One region of the Bacillus sp. KICET-3 genome, then DNA from elsewhere that is predicted to be linked to it. Evidence: predicted binding sites of a transcription regulator. Region 1 holds the regulator's gene; the other holds the start of a gene.
What was found. The regulator Rex, encoded in region 1, represses fermentation and respiration genes when NADH is low (regulators of the CRP and FNR family bind a similar motif). The targets are predictions, from matches to a motif close to TTGTGAAATATTTCACAA.
Positions count from the first base shown of each region.

Region 1 (5,152 bases):
CGATTTTCCGATACCGTTAGGGCCGACAAGCGCCACGCTTTCCCCGCGTGTAATATGAAAATTGAGCGAACGGAGGAGCGGAGGCTGATCTTGATAGCTGACCGTCAGATCTTCGACGCGTAAAACGTCATTTCCGCTTTGCCGCGAAATCTCAAAGCGGAAGTTGGCTGATTTTTCATCGCCGAGCGGTTTTGTCATGACTTCCATCCGCTCGAGCTGTTTTCTTCTGCTTTGGGCGCGCTTTGTCGTTGAGGCCCTTGCCAGGTTGCGGTCAACGAAGTCCTGGAGCTTGGCGATTTCATCCTGCTGCTTTTCATACAGCTTGGTCTCTCTTTCAAGGTGTTCCGCTTTTAATGTAAGATATGAGCTGTAGTTTCCGATGTATTTTTTGCTCTGGGTGCGGGAAATCTCATATACTTGGGTGACGACCTTATCAAGAAAGTACCTGTCATGGGAGACGATCAGAATGGCGCCGCTGTAGTTTTGCAAATATTGTTCCAGCCATGTGAGCGTGTCGATGTCCAGGTGGTTTGTCGGTTCATCAAGAATCAGCAGATCAGGCTTTGTCAAAAGCATTTTTCCGAGTGCGAGCCTCGTTTTTTGTCCGCCGCTTAAATCCTGCACGCGCGCGGAATCGCCGTGTCCGGCGAATCCCATTCCGTGGATCACAGATCTGACGTCAGCTTCATATTGATAGCCGCCTTTGTCTTTAAACGTCTGCTGGAGTCTATCGTACGTTTTCATTAAAGATTCCAGCTTGTCCGGATCAGCATGCGCCATTTCCTCTTCAATCGAGCGCATCACGGTTTCCATCGTTTTCAAATGATCAAAGACCGAAAGCAATTCCTCTTTAATCGTCAGCTCGGAATCAAGTCCTGAATGCTGATCAAGATAGCCGATGGTTAAATCCTTCGGCTTAATGATGTCCCCTTTTTCATAAGACAGGCGGCCGGCGATAATTTTTAAAAAAGTCGATTTTCCGGCTCCGTTGCGGCCGACGATCGCAATCCGGTCCCGTGATCTGACTTCAAGCTTTATATTCGTTAAAATGGAATCGGCCCCAAACGATTTTGAGAGCTGATTGACTTGTAAAATCATCATGATCTATTTCACCTCTTGTTTGCTATTTTAAGTGTAGCCTATCAGATAGCAGTCAGCAAACAATTAAGTGAAGTCTGGAAGATTTTAACCAAAAGAAAAAGACAGATTGAAAAAAATAGTGTATGATCTTTATAAGGAGAGTTTTTATCATGAACCAATTTACACACTTTAATGAACAAGGCAGAGCCAAAATGGTTGATATAAGCGAAAAGGAAGCTTCAGTCCGAACTGCTGTGGCTCTCTCAAGCGTGTCCATGACAAGAGACGTGCATGCAAAAATCAAGAACCAGGAAATGGGGAAAGGCGATGTGCTGGCGGTGGCCCAGGTAGCCGGAATCATGGCGGCGAAGCAAACGTCCGCCATCATCCCGATGTGCCATCCGATTGCCCTTAAGGGAGTCGATATCGCCTTTCGATGGGAAGAAAAAGAACAGAACAGCATCCTGCATATTCAGGCAAAAGTCAAGACAAAAGGGAGTACAGGTGTGGAAATGGAAGCGTTAACGTCAGCTTCCGTATGCGCCCTGACTGTTTATGACATGTGCAAGGCGGCGGATAAGGGAATGGTGATAGGCCCGACCTATCTTGCAGAAAAGACGGGCGGGAAAAACGGCGACTATAAAAGGGAAAAAGCTGAAGTAAACATGGAGGATCGGTTATGAACTTGGATCATTCAAAAATTCCGCAAGCGACAGCGAAACGGCTGCCGTTATATTATCGTTTTTTAAAAAACCTTCATGCATCAGGAAAGCAGCGTGTTTCGTCTGCTGAGCTGAGCGATGCCGTAAAAGTTGATTCTGCTACAATTCGCAGGGACTTTTCATATTTTGGAGCTCTCGGCAAAAAAGGCTATGGCTATAATGTGAATTATTTGCTGTCCTTTTTCAGAAAGACGCTCGATCAGGATGAAATGACAAACGTAACGCTCATCGGTGTAGGAAATTTAGGAACAGCCTTTCTCCATTACAATTTCATTAAAAACAACAACACGAAAATTGCGATTGCTTTTGATGTCAATGAAAGCAAAATCGGAACAGAAGTCGGAGGCGTTCCCGTATACGACCTGAATAAACTTGAAGAGCATTTGACAGATGACATCCCCGTCGCCATTTTGACGGTCCCGGCCCATGCCGCCCAATCGATTACGGACAGGCTTGTTGCGCTCGGTATCAAAGGTATTCTCAATTTTACGCCGGCCCGTTTGAATGTGCCGGAACACATTCGAATTCATCATATAGATTTAGCGGTTGAACTTCAGTCATTGGTGTATTTTCTGAAGCATTATTCAATGACGGAAGAAAAATGACGGAAAGGGGGAGGCTTTTATATGCCGACAATCGGTCCTGGAAGCTTTATTTTAATCGTTATTTTGGCGATTTTGATTTTCGGTCCGAAAAAACTTCCTGAACTGGGAAGAGCAGCAGGCAATACATTACGGGAGTTTAAAAACGCGACAAAAGGTCTGGCGGATGACGATAACGACAAAAAGAAAGAAGATCAGTAGGATGGGATGACATTGATGAAGGGAAAAGAAATGTCGCTGTTGGAACATATTAAAGAATTGCGAAGACGGCTCATGTTCACTGCCTTCTTTTTTGCCGTTTTTGTCATGGCGGGCTTCTTTCTTGCAAAGCCGATCATTATTTATCTGCAGCAGACGGAGGAAGCCAAACTGCTTACGCTCAATGCGTTTAAACTGACGGACCCTTTGCTGGTATACATGCAGTTCGCTTTCATCATCGGCGCTGTCATGACCTCGCCGCTCATTTTGTATCAGCTGTGGGCGTTTATCAGCCCGGGGCTGTATGAAAAAGAACGCAAAGTGACGCTAAGCTATATTCCTGTATCGATTATTCTCTTTTTAGGCGGCATTGCCTTTTCTTACTTTATTTTGTTTCCGTTTGTCGTTGATTTTATGATGAACTTATCCGATGATCTCAATGTGAATCAAGTCATCGGAGTGTACGAATATTTTCAATTTCTTCTGCAGCTGACGCTTCCTTTCGGTTTATTGTTTCAGATGCCTGTGGTGGTTATGTTTGTGACAAGGCTCGGCTTGGTGACGCCAATGTTTTTGTCAAAGATCAGAAAGTATGCCTACTTTGTTCTGTTCGTCATTGCGGCGGTTATCACTCCGCCGGAGCTGTTGTCTCATTTAATGGTTTCAGTGCCTTTATTAATTCTTTATGAGATCAGCATCGTGATTTCGCGAATCGCCTACCGGCAGGCGCAAAAAAATGCAATTCGGGAGGAAAACCAGGCATTTCTGCAGAAATAAAGAGCCATCTCTCTTTACGAGAATGGCTCTTATCTTTAAAACGAGTTGTTTTATTTTTTTCTTTTCAACCTGCTTGAAAGGGCGAACATTTTAAAGGAAATGCTGATGTTGTAAGCAGCGAAAAGCATGAGAAGAATCGTGTAGAACGACCACATATTCCCCGGAGTGGTAGCTGCCAGATACGTAAACAGCACACCGGTCAAAAAATAAATCAATCCCCAAAATTTCGGGCTTCTTATCATAAAAATCCTCCAATAATCATTTGCATTTTTTCGGCTCGTTCCAAATATTCTTCAATAGGCCCCTGGAAAGTCTGGATAATGACGACAAGCGTATTCATGGCGACATGGGCGAAGATCGGTACGATGATCCGGTTTGTCCTGACGTATAAAAACGCGAATGTGAAGCCCATTGCCGTATAGATTAAAAGGTGTGAGAAATCCAGGTGGACAACCGAGAATAAAATGGAACTGATTAAAGCGGCGATAAAGAAATTTGTTTTTTCATAAAATGCCCCAAAAATGATCTTTCTGAAAATGATTTCCTCCAGAATAGGACCGAATACAGATGAAACAAACATCATGAGCGGCAATGCATGAATGATATCCATGATTCTTTGTGTATTTTCCGATTCGGGATTTACACCGAACAGTTTCATTTCGATCGCGGCGGCAATCGATTGGGCAAAAAGCGCGAGAAAAACGCCGAGGACCGCCCAGGCGATAGAGACACCGATCGATGCTTTCGGGGCGTTTCGAAGCGTTGTTTTTGGAGCGGTCCTTAAAATCAACAGCACGATCACAAGACATAGTGTAAAGGCGATGACAGACCATACTCCGACGAGTGTGAGCTGAGTTTCGGCGGGTGGCTGCCCCTTTCCGACGCCAAGAAAATAAAGCAGCGGCAGACCGACAACGGACGACAATTGCATGAGCACGTATGTCAAAATAATAAACCAGTATTGTTTTCTCAAGCCGTATGTACTCCTTTTCTAAAGATCTAAAGCAGACTATGTTTATTGTAACACACTCCATTCAAATTATTGGGCGGGAAGGATAACGGGAAATATGTAAGCGCAAAAAATTTTTAACCTTATCACTTGAAATTGCCCTGGAGATTCTTTATTATAAGAATTGTGTTAGCACTCACTGAGTGCGAGTGCTAAAATTACATATGAAAATATTGAGGAGGTTGTTTCATTGTTAAAGCCATTAGGTGATCGCGTTGTCATTGAGCTCGTTGAGTCTGAAGAAAAAACTGCTAGCGGAATCGTACTTCCTGACTCCGCAAAAGAAAAACCCCAAGAGGGTAAAGTGGTTGCTGCCGGTTCAGGCCGTGTGTTAGAGAGCGGAGAGCGCGTTGCATTAGAAGTCAAAACAGGCGACCGCATCATCTTCTCAAAATATGCAGGTACCGAAGTGAAATATGAAGGTACTGACTACTTAATCTTGCGTGAAAGCGACATTTTAGCTGTTATCGGCTAAGACATAAATAAAATCTTTAAACAATCCTGAGGAGGTTCGAATAACATGGCAAAAGATATTAAGTTTAGCGAAGAAGCCCGCCGTTCAATGCTGCGCGGTGTAGATGCATTGGCGGATGCTGTAAAGGTAACGTTGGGACCTAAAGGACGCAACGTCGTTCTTGAGAAAAAATTCGGTTCTCCATTAATCACAAACGACGGTGTAACAATCGCGAAAGAAATCGAGCTTGAAGATGCTTTCGAAAACATGGGTGCCAAACTTGTTGCTGAAGTTGCCAGCAAAACGAACG
Region 1 covers NZ_CP137345.1:705,762-710,913, forward strand. Annotated here, with positions in the region: gene R5H20_RS03515 (ABC-F family ATP-binding cassette domain-containing protein) at 1-1,101, opposite strand, end outside; gene moaC (cyclic pyranopterin monophosphate synthase MoaC) at 1,251-1,763, shown strand; gene R5H20_RS03525 (redox-sensing transcriptional repressor Rex) at 1,760-2,407, shown strand; gene tatA (twin-arginine translocase TatA/TatE family subunit) at 2,429-2,605, shown strand; gene tatC (twin-arginine translocase subunit TatC) at 2,612-3,379, shown strand; gene R5H20_RS03540 (YdiK family protein) at 3,430-3,618, opposite strand; gene R5H20_RS03545 (CPBP family intramembrane glutamic endopeptidase) at 3,618-4,352, opposite strand; gene groES (co-chaperone GroES) at 4,579-4,863, shown strand; gene groL (chaperonin GroEL) at 4,909-5,152, shown strand, end outside.

Region 2 (5,152 bases), 1.6 Mb from region 1:
ATAATCCATGACATCCTGAGCAGCATGTTCAGCAAGAAACCAATTCCGAAAAACAGCACAAAAAACAAGACAACTGAAATAATGACGACTGGTAAACTAATCAAAGCCTTCCACCCCCATGTAACCTCTTTTAGTTTACATTGGAGCAGGAAGACGAGTCAATCATTGGAAAGCCGAATCAGCGGTCTTTTCCTGTTCCACGGCAATTGCTGCACGTTTCAGAGCCGCCGAGCAGAAGCTGAAAGTAGCCCTTTCCGGAACAAAATGTACATGATGAATCAGAATGATGAGGCGAAGAAGAAGTTTTCATCATAAACACACCTTTTTCTCAATTTTCTGATAATAATATCATGAAGATTGTCAATGTTAAAGTCAGAAAATATAACGGATTATTTCATGTAAGCGCTTAAAATATCGGTATTCTTTCTTTTTCTTTTGTTTTTGAAGTTTTAAACGGTACATAAAAAAGCCTGCAATAAATTTGCAGGCTTCTGAGCGTTAGAAAAACTTGAATTTTCCTTTTTTCAGTACGAGCCCCGGTCCGCCGATCAAGAAGAGCGAGCGGTTGTCGATGATTTTTTTCATCATGGAGGCCGTTGTTCCTGTCATTTTTTTGCCGAATGCCACACCGATCGCGTCATGTTCGCCAAGCGATGCGACAGAGCCTTTATTATCGAAAGTAAACGTTTCCGTTTCTTTGCCGTGTATCAAAGCGGCGATGTTTTTGGCGCATGTCTCGCCCTGCTGCATTGAAATTTGGGCGGTCGGCGGATAAGGGCGGTCTGTCTCTTCATTAATGACGAGCGAGCAGTCTCCGATCACGAAAATGTTGTCATGGCCCTCGACCCTGAGATCCGGTTTTACCTTGACACGGCCGCGCATGTTTTCAAATCCGGATTCTTCAATGACCGGATTTCCGCGGACACCCGCTGCCCACACCACTGTTCCGGCCTTGATTTCTTCAGTTTGATCGTCTTTCCCGACAATGATGCCGTCAGGCGTACATTCTTTTACAGCGGTGCCGATCTTAAATTGAACCCCTTTGCCTTCCAGATAATTGACCGCATAATCGACAAGCTCCGGATCAAATCCCGGAAGGACGGACGGCGCCGCTTCAACGCAGATCAAGTTGACCTTCTCACGGTCAATATCATATTCTCTGCACAATTCGGGAATGCGGTTGCCCAATTCGCCCAAAAATTCAATACCGGTAAAACCCGCCCCTCCGACTACGATCGTCAGGCGCTCAGGACGCTTTTCGGCTTCCGTGTTGTATGTTGCAAACTGGTATTCAATATGTTCGCGAAGCTGGCGTGACGTATTGATATTGGAAATCGGAAAGGCATGCTCCTTCAAACCGGAAATCCCAAAAGTCTCGGGAACGGCTCCCAGAGCAACAACAAGGTAATCGTATGAAAGCTCGCCGGTCTCCAGGACGACTTTGTTTTCTTCTTTATTGATTTTCTTAACCGTATCCTGTACAAAGCGGACACGCGACTGATTGATGACGTCTTTGATCTGATAGCGGCATCTGTCATGATGAAGCGTTCCTGCGCTCGCCTCATGCATCCAGGTCGTTTCATAATGATAGTTGTGTTTATTGACAAGCGTGATATCTGCTTCATTGACACCGATTTTTTTGCCGAGTCTTGTAACAGTCATTAATCCTCCATAACCTGCACCTAACACTACTACTTTTGGCTTATTCAACGGAATCACATCCACCTTTTCTATATTTTACTGCCAAGCCGGATTAAAAATAGCCTTTGGGTTATTTTCAACCTGAGGCCGGCTTTTTATGAAAAAAAGTTTGTGAAATCCTTCACTTTAAAACACCAAAAAGCCGCTTTTTTCCGCATTCGATCGACACAAAAGATTCATAAAGAGTTACCGTTTTGTTCACAACTACATCATAGCGATTCATATTTGTTTTTTCAAGATTCAATATGCTTCATGTGCATTTTGAACACGGCCATGGTGGTAAGATTTTCTCACCAAAAAAAACCGGCACGCTCGTATTTATTTTATGTGATATGATATAATTAAGAACAATTTTCACTTAGGGGGCATTATTTTCATGCGTGAAGACTCAAAAGTATATGACATTACCATCATCGGAGGCGGCCCTGTCGGCTTGTTTACCGCGTTTTACGGCGGGATGCGGCAAGCCAGCGTTAAAATCATTGAAAGTCTGCCGCAGCTTGGCGGCCAGCTGTCCGCTCTATATCCGGAGAAATACATATATGACGTGGCCGGCTTCCCTAAAATCCGCGCCCAGGAACTCGTTGACAATCTAAAGGAGCAAATGGATAAATTCGATCAGACTGTTTGCCTTGAACAAGCCGTCGAAAGCGTCGAAAAACAGGCGGACGGCATATTTAAACTCGTCACAAACAAAGAAGTGCATTATTCAAAAACGGTCATCATTACGGCCGGAAACGGCGCTTTCCAGCCGAGAAAGCTTGAGCTTGAATCAGCAGCTCAATTTGAAAACGCGAACCTGCACTACTTTATCGATGATTTGAACAAATTCGCGGGCAAACGCGTCGCGGTATTGGGAGGCGGAGACTCTGCCGTTGACTGGGCGCTTATGCTTGAGCCGATTGCAAAAGAGGTGTCGATCATTCACCGCCGCGACAAATTCCGTGCTCATGAACACAGCGTTGAAAACCTTCATAACTCTAAAGTCAACGTGTTGACCCCGTTTGTTCCGACTGAGCTGATCGGCGAAACAAAGATTGAGCAGCTCGTTATTGAGGAAGTCAAAGGGGAAAGAAAAGAAATCCTGGATGTGGATGATGTTATTGTCAACTTTGGATTCGTTTCATCTCTCGGCCCGATCAAAAACTGGGGGCTCGACATCGAGAAAAACTCCATCAAGGTCAAATCCACGATGGAAACAAACATCCCGGGCTTCTATGCCGCAGGCGACATCTGCACATATGAAGGAAAAGTCAAGCTGATTGCCAGCGGATTTGGAGAAGCTCCAACCGCCGTCAACAACGCAAAAGCCTATATGGACCCTAAAGCGCGCGTTCAGCCGCTTCATTCAACAAGCATGTTTGAGAATAAATAAAAAAAGGAGCCTTACAACCGGCTCCTTTTTATTAGATCAGTTTTATATACGAAAAGATCGTTCCTAAAATCAGGACAATCGTCAATACACCAACAATGCCCGCAGTAGTCAGAATGATGCGGTCTTTGATTTTATCAGCTTTCGGCAGAGGCTCCTTGCAGCCGCACGCTTCACATACTGTTGAACGGTATGGGATCAGCTGGCCGCAGTGTCTGCAGTTTATTTTTTCTTCCAATATTGCACCTCTTTTCATAGGGGGCTTTTGTTCCAAAATGGAACTTGTCCAGTATAGAATAACAAAAGAGCGAATAGAATGTCTTAAGATTCACAAAATATTCTTATATGCACCAAAAAAATCCTCGTTAGGAAGTGACGCTATGTCTTACTACAACAATCGAAACCAGGAACCTCTTCCAAAAGAAGATGTCAGCACGTGGGAATGTACGGCAGAAGAATGCAACGGATGGATGAGAAAAAACTTTACAAGCAGTGACCGCCCTTTATGTCCGCTTTGCAATCAGGAAATGGTGAGCGGCAGCCGCTTTTTAACTTCAATTACCAACAATACAAGCAACCTTCACCGCATCTTTAACCAAAAATAAACACCCCGGCCGTTCTCCATTCGCAGATGTCCTGCTCAAGCCTCCTGAGCGGGACGGTTATTTCCGCTTGTTCCCGGCCCGCATTCAGAAAAACACGCCCTTCTTCATGATGAATGATCTCCATCATCGAAAGGCGTGTTTTTGTTATTTATCTCTCGGGAAAAGGCGTTAACACTCTTCAGGCTTGCCGGCGTTCGCCGCCGTCCGGAATGATGAGCCGCAGCCGCACGATGCGATGGCGTTCGGGTTGTCGATCGTAAAGCCTCCGCCCATCATCGACTGTTTGAAATCAATGACCGTTCCGTTCATGATATCCAGGCTTTCCTGATCAATCAGGAACGTGATGCCATGCTGGACGAATTCATTGTCATTCTCGTTTTTTTCGTGTTCAAATCCCATTCCATATGAAAGACCGCTGCAGCCGCCGCCTTTAACACCGATTCTCAAAAAAGCATTTTCCTCTTCATGCTCCTTCATCATATCTTTAATATGAAGGGCAGCCGCTTCAGTAAGCGTAACGGTTTTATCGCTCATGAAAAAGCACCTCCTCTGGCTGTCATGTGCATCTCTATTATAAATGCCAATCCTTTATTTCTCAAACAGCCTGTTTTCAAACGTAAAATACGCCTTCACATACTGTTTCGGCCGGTCCTGTCATCATGACACGGCCGTCGTCTTTCCAGTTGATGATGAGATCGCCTCCGGCAAGATGAACGGTGATGTCCGTTTCCTTTTTGGCAGATCCGTTTAATACCGAAGCGACCGCTGCCGCACAAGCGCCTGTTCCGCAAGCCTGGGTGATGCCTGAGCCCCTCTCCCATACACGGAAATGAAGTTCCTTCTCGTTCTCCACTTCAACAAACTCCACATTGACGCCTTCCGGAAATCTTTTGTCTTTTTCGATAAGGGGTCCCAGCGTTTCAAGCGGGGCTTCTTCAATACGATCTACATAAAAGACAATGTGCGGATTTCCCATCGAAACGGCGGTTCCTTTCATTTCCCGGCCGCTGAAATCCATCGGTTCATTGATCGTTTCAGAATCCTGATCGCCAAGCATCGGCAGATCGGATTTGAGCAGGCGCGGCTCCCCCATATCGACCGTAGCCGAAACCACTTTTCCGTCCTTGACTTCGACTTCAGCCGTCACAAGGCCTGACAGCGTTTCAATTAAAAATGTTTTTTCTTTTACAAGTTTATGTTCGTAAGCATATTTTGCGACACAGCGCAAACCGTTTCCACAATTCTTCCCTTCGGAGCCGTCGCTGTTGAAAATCCGCATTTTTACGGGCGCCTGATCAGAAGGACAAATCAAAATCATCCCGTCGGAGCCGATTCCCGTATAAACCGAGGAAACCTTGACGGCAAGATCTGATAGCATTTCCTCAGGCAGATTTTCTTCAAATTGATTGACATATATATAACTGTTTCCTAAACCGTGCATTTTAGTAAATCGAAAAACATTCATAGCGGCCTC
Region 2 covers NZ_CP137345.1:3,679,504-3,684,655, forward strand. Annotated here, with positions in the region: gene R5H20_RS18850 (YuiB family protein) at 1-104, opposite strand, end outside; gene R5H20_RS18855 (YuiA family protein) at 179-310, opposite strand; gene R5H20_RS18860 (NAD(P)/FAD-dependent oxidoreductase) at 499-1,716, opposite strand; gene yumC (ferredoxin--NADP reductase 2) at 2,078-3,076, shown strand; gene R5H20_RS18870 (hypothetical protein) at 3,108-3,311, opposite strand; gene R5H20_RS18875 (cold-shock protein) at 3,454-3,678, shown strand; gene R5H20_RS18880 (HesB/IscA family protein) at 3,847-4,212, opposite strand; gene dapF (diaminopimelate epimerase) at 4,289-5,143, opposite strand.
Region 2: yumC (ferredoxin--NADP reductase 2) is a predicted target of Rex. The motif match lies at 1,811-1,828, and genes of this name have one in related genera.